DNA from 2 places in the Salinicoccus sp. RF5 genome. Region 2 is predicted to be linked to the other one. Evidence: riboswitches for the same ligand, from Rfam matches in the RefSeq annotation. Region 2 holds a riboswitch; the other holds the start of a gene.
What was found. A riboswitch is a leader RNA that binds a small molecule or an ion and turns the genes downstream of it on or off. The one in region 2 is predicted to bind lysine.

Region 1: it holds a riboswitch for lysine, as region 2 does, so the genes downstream of both, LLU09_RS01360 (aspartate kinase) here and LLU09_RS05850 (Na+/H+ antiporter NhaC family protein) in region 2, are expected to answer to the same signal.

Annotation. Positions count from the first base shown of each region.
Region 1 covers NZ_JAJGRC010000001.1:246,072-249,272, reverse strand. The annotation lists gene LLU09_RS01360 (aspartate kinase) at 1-1,179, opposite strand, end outside; lysine riboswitch at 1,257-1,436, opposite strand; gene LLU09_RS01355 (ABC-F family ATP-binding cassette domain-containing protein) at 1,521-3,125, opposite strand.
Region 2 covers NZ_JAJGRC010000001.1:1,127,855-1,131,055, reverse strand. The annotation lists gene LLU09_RS05855 (bifunctional metallophosphatase/5'-nucleotidase) at 6-1,322, shown strand; lysine riboswitch at 1,370-1,532, shown strand; gene LLU09_RS05850 (Na+/H+ antiporter NhaC family protein) at 1,616-3,201, shown strand, end outside.

The DNA of each region.
Region 1 (3,201 bases), 880 kb from region 2:
TACTTCGACTGCCTGCCTGTCCTTTTCACCATCCACGACATAGGAAATGCTGATTTCCGAAGTCGTCGTCTGATAGAAGGGGATGCCGGCCTGCTGCAATGCCATGAACGCCCGTGAGGCGACACCGGTCATATCACGCATCCCGGAACCGATGATTGAAACTTTTGAGTGGTTTGTCCTGACATCCATCACCATCTCCGGGTGGAGGCGTTCGACCGCTTCGAATATCTCATCCAGGCGATAGGATTCATTTCCCTTGACGGTGAAGGACAACTGGAACCCTTCACTGTTCACCACCTGGGAGATCATATCGATGTTGATGTCATGGGCCTCGAACTTTTCGAAAAGATCGAAGATGAGGGTCGACTCCCTTTCCGGTTCGTACAGGGTGACATGAATGATGTCACTGTCGAGCGCCACACCGGTTACTGCCTTCCTTTCGAGAACTTGTGTATCTTCCATGATCCATGTTCCTTTCTCATCTGATAGTGTGCGGCCCAAGTAGAGGGGGATCGAATGGTTCTTTGCGATCTCTATGCACCGTGTTTCAAGAACGCCTGCCCCGAGGGCACTCATTTCCATCATTTCATCGTAGGTGATTTCATAGATCCTTCCTGCCTCTTCATATACACGCGGGTCGGTCGCATAGACACCATCCACATCCGTATATATTTCACACGGCATGTTGCACCGGGCTGCTATGGCCACCGCTGTCGTGTCGGAACCTCCGCGGCCGAGTGTGGTGATCTCCATTTCATCGTTGATGCCCTGGAATCCGGCGATTACGACGACATCGTGGTTATCCAATGCGGCTTCCAGATGCTTCTGGTCAATATCCGCGATCCTGCTTTTCATGTGGCCGCCAAATGTCTTTATGCCTGCCTGATAGCCTGTCATCGCCTTTGTCCGGATGCCCAGGTCATCGAGGATGATCGAGAGGTAGGAGATCGTCTGCTGTTCTCCTGTCGTCAGAAGCAGTGCCACATGATCCTCCTTGGGAGTGGAGGAGAGGCTGTTTGCGTTCAACAGCAGCTCATCTGTAGTACCACCCATTGCACTGACTACGACGATCAGCTTCTCGCCCCTGGACACCCTTGATTTCAATTCATTCGCAATTTCCTTTATCTTGTCGAAATCACCGACAGATGTTCCTCCAAATTTCAAAACGCTCGTTTCCATATGTCCTCCTGTAGGGAAGCACTCACTCAAACTAAAAAAACAAGCCCGGCGGAATGCCGGACTTGTTCTGATCTATACACAAGTGATGCACTCCATTATTGTAAAAATAATGACAGACCTGGAGCTCTTAACCCTCAAATCCAATGGCTTGCCGCTGCAACGGCAGGCCATTTCGGCATCGCACCCTTTCACACACTTAAAGTTCGCAGACTATATATTAAGTGGCTACTGATGATTGATGCGCCTCATCCAACTGATATTTAATTTTATAAATGCCATTATACATACATAACCAATGCATGTAAACTACTTTCCTCAAAATATATGGAATTGTCCATAAATTATGATTTTATGAGACCCTGGTCTTTCAGGTATTCCTCATAGGTGGACTCTTTGACGATTGCACCGGAGTCCTTCAGTTCAATGACCTTGTTCGTGATCGTGTTGATGAATTCAAAGTCATGGGAAGTGAAGATGATGGAGCCCTTGAAGTCTTTCAGTCCGTCATTCACTGCAGTGATGCTTTCGAGGTCCAGGTGGTTGGTCGGTTCGTCGAGCAGGATGACGTTCGCCTTTGAGAGCATCATCTTCGACAGCATTGCACGGACTTTTTCCCCACCGGATAATACGCTTGCCTTCTTCTTGGCTTCTTCGCCGCTGAAGAGCATCCTTCCGAGGAAGCCTCTCAGGAAGGTTTCCGTCTGTTCTTCGGGTGGCGCATACTGGCGCAGCCAGTCGACAAGGTTCGTATCAACGCCTTCGAAATATTCCGAGTTGTCCTTCGGCATATAGCTCTGGCTTGTCGTCACGCCCCATTTGACTTCACCTTCATCCGGAGTGACTTCACCGGCCAGGATACGGAGGAGGGTGGTGCGTGCAATTTCAGAGGAGCCGATCAGGACGGCCTTGTCATATGGATCGAGTGTGAAGCTGACGTTATCCAGCACTTTGTTTCCGTCGACACTGTGCGTGAGCCCTTTTACATAGAGCAGGTCGTTGCCGATTTCACGTTCAGGCGTGAACTTCACAAACGGGTACCTTCTGGAAGATGGCTTGATGTCATCGAGTTCAATCTTCTCAAGCGTCTTCTTACGGCTTGTCGCCTGCTTGGATTTGGAGGCATTCGCACTGAACCGTGCAACGAAGTCCTTCAGTTCCTTGATTTTCTCTTCCTTCTTCTTGTTCTGATCCTGGGCCATCTGCAGCGCCAGTTGGCTGGATTGGTACCAGAAATCATAGTTGCCTACATACAGCTGTATCTTTCCGAAGTCGAGGTCGGCAATATGTGTACACACATTATTAAGGAAATGACGGTCGTGGGAAACCACGATGACAGTATTGTCGAAATTGATGAGGAATTCTTCAAGCCATTGGATCGCCTGTATGTCGAGGCCGTTGGTCGGCTCATCGAGGAGCAGGACATCAGGGTTGCCGAACAGGCTTTGTGCAAGCAGGACTTTGACTTTCTGATTGTTTTCGAGCTCGGACATGTTCTTGTCCACGAGGGTTGAATCTATGCCGAGGCCATGCAGCAGGCTTTCAGCATCGGATTCGGCCGTCCAGCCGCCCATTTCGCCGTATTCGCCTTCGAGTTCTGCAGCACGTATTCCATCCTCATCGGAGAAGTCCGGCTTCATATATATTTCATTCTTTTCATTCATGACTTCCCAAAGTTTTGCGTGGCCCATCATTACAACATCCAGCACACGGTATTCCTCGTATCCGAAATGGTCCTGTTTCAGGACTGCAAGACGCTCATCCTTCCCCATGCTCACATGGCCGGTCTGCGCCTCCATTTCTCCTGAAAGTATCTTGAGGAATGTGGATTTTCCGGCACCATTCGCACCGATCAGCCCGTAGCAGTTGCCCGGAGTGAACTTTATATTTACATCTTCAAACAGTTTGCGGTCGCCAAACCTCAGACTAACATCTATAACCTGTAGCATAGGCATTCTCCTTTAGTATATTCTTAAGCGATGATAACACATTTATGGTACCATTGAAATATAATTCTAGGAGGGC
Region 2 (3,201 bases):
ATTGGATGGAAGTGAAGCTTTTTCATACAAATGACATACATAGTCATCTGTACAACTATTTGAAGATAAAGGATTTTCTCGACAACAAGAAACGGCAGTACAAGCAGGATATGGTGTATGTCGACCTTGGAGACCACGCGGACCGCTCCCATCCCTATACCGAGGCGACACTCGGCAAGGGCAATGTGGAGATCCTCAACGAAGCCGGATGCGATATTGCTACAATCGGCAACAACGAAGGGATCACCCTCCAGAAGGAGGACCTGAAGACACTGTACGACGACGCGGATTTCGATGTCATCTGTGCCAACCTTCGTGAGGTGGGGAGCACCTCCCCATACTTCAAACCGTATGTCATCAAGGAGATCAATGGCATCAAATTCGGTTTCATCGCCGCAACGGTCGAATTTACGCCCTTCTACAAGGCGTTGGGCTGGGAAGTGTCGGAGGCTTTCGAGTGGATTTTGAAAGCCATCACGGAGATCAATACAGAGGTCGACTGCATCGTCATGATGAGCCATCTCGGACGCTATGATGATGAATCCCTCGCAATGATGTTTCCTGAGATAGATGTCATATTGAGTTCACATACACACCATTATTTCGAAGAGGGTGAGTGGATCGGCGATACGCTGCTTGCCGCTGCCGGAAGATTCGGGGATTTTGTGGGGGAGGTGACGCTGGAGTTTGAAGGGCGCACACTCATCCGCAAGCATGCCCGGCTCTACGACACCGATCTGCTGTCGAGCAGTGACGACCATTATTATGAAATCGGCCGGGACATGATGTCGACGGTCGTCAAGGAAGAGGCGCCGCCGATCGAACGGACCCTCTATTCCACCAGCCGGTTCATCATGGCATTGGCCCGCATGCTCAGGCTGTTCACGGACAGTGATGCGAGCCTGCTCCATACGGGGCTCATTGCGAAGTCCTTCGAGGGCGGGACCTTGACGGAATATGATCTGCATAAGGTGCTGCCGCACGCGATCAACACGGTCCAGATCGAATTGACCGGACGTGAGCTGAAGGAAGTGTTCAATCAGGCGTCGAAGCATGAGTTCAAGGATGACATCATCCGGGGGCTCGGCTTCCGCGGTGATATATTCGGCTGCTTCGTCACGGACAATATCGGCTATATCCAGTCGGAACGCGAATACTACATCAATGGTGAACGGATCGATGACCGCCGGCACTATAAGCTCGGCACACTGGACATGTATACATTCGGCAGGATATTCCCGCAGTTCAGATATTCGAAGAAGGTCTATAAGATGCCCGAGTTCCTGAGGGAAATCGTCAAGATGTACCGCACGGAATTATAGTTGAAAAGTATGCAGTTTATGCTATAATATTCTATGACAATTGAAGAACGGAAAGTAGAGGTCGCAACGGCCATGAGTACAGGAGGGAGCAGGCATGCTTTGAACTCCTGGAAAGGGGCAGTTGCCGAAGGGTGCATCCGGCGGGGTGACATCCTGGGATCAGGTCGAAGAGTCCTGATACTGTCATTACGATGATGCGCTACATATTGGTGATTGACGTCACGGTGGCTGATTCTGTAATGCTGCTGTGACGTCTTTTTTATGATCTAAATAGTTTTTTCAGGAGGATATATATGGAAAGTATATTGAACTGGGAGTACATCTCCCTCATCCCGCCGCTCCTTACGCTGCTGCTTGTGGTGCTGACGCGCAAAGTGGGCATCAGCCTCGGTGTCGGCATCCTCACTTCGGCGTTTGTCGTTGCGGGTGCGGATATAATGGAGACATTGCGGATGATATGGAACAGCTTCGCAATCATCTTCGTCGATGGGGGCGCCATCAATACGTGGAATGCCTTCATCCTCATCTTCCTCAGTCTGCTCGGCATCATGACTGCATTCATCAATATGTCGGGCGGGGCAAGGGCCTTCACGGCCTGGGCACTGACGAAGGTGAAATCCCGGAAGGGTGCCAACATGGCTACTGCACTGCTCGGCATCATCGTCTTCATCGATGACTACTTCAGTGCGTTGATCGTGGGCCAGGTGGCAAAGCCCCTGACGGACAAATACAATGTCTCCCGTGCCAAACTTGCTTATCTGATCGATACGACGGCATCTCCGATTTCCGTCATTGCCCCGATTTCAAGCTGGGGCGCCGGCATCATGGGGCTTGTGGCCCCGCTGATTGCCGCAGCGGGCATGGTGGCAGTGACGCCATTCCAGGCATTCGTCTATATGATACCGATGAACTTCTATGTGCTGACTGCAGTGGCGATGATGTTCATCGTCATCCTTACACGCTTCGACATCGGAGCGATGCGGAAGCATGAATCCCTCGCAATCAATGATGGACAGGTGGTCGGGGACACGCGTGAGGTACCTGGTGAGACGGATGAGGAACTGCCCGTCCATCAGCAGGGGTCTGCCAAGGCGCTGATCGTGCCGATCCTGGGACTCGCCTTTACGGTCATCATAGCGATGTTCGTCACAGGTGCAGCCACAGGCGGTTCCATGGATATCTTCAGCATCTTCGAAAATACGCTCGTTACCCACTCCCTCGTCATCGGGGGCATCGTCGGACTGTCGCTGAGCCTATTTTACTTCTTCAGGTACACACGCAGCGACAATGCCTTCGGCAAAACGGAGATATGGCTCGGTGTGAAGACCGGTTTCATGGCCATGTTCCCGGCGATACTCGTGCTGACGCTGGCATGGATGATCGGTGACCTGATCGGCCAACTCGGCACCGGCGAACTGCTTGGTTCCATGGTCGAAAGTTCGAATATGCCGACAGGCATCCTGCTTGCGGTCGTCTTTGCGGTCGCCTGTCTGATGGCGCTGGCCACGGGGACGAGCTGGGGATCGTTCGGCATCCTCATCCCGATTACAGGTGAAATCATGATTTCACTCGATGCGACGGATCTGCTGCTGCCGAGCATCGCAGCAGTGCTCGCAGGTGCAGTGTTCGGTGACCATTGTTCACCGATATCCGACTCGACGATCCTCTCCTCGACAGGTGCAGGCTGCAACCACATCGTCCATGTAATGACGCAGTTGCCATATGCGATCGGCTCCGCGATGATCGCGCTGGCCGGGTATCTGGTGCTTGGTCTGACATCAAGCCTTCCGCTTGCCCTTCTGACACTGCTGGTGCTCCTCATCATCGTTGTGGTCGTCTCCAAAGTCGTCCATACACCGATCGCCAAGGAGAGCGCAGG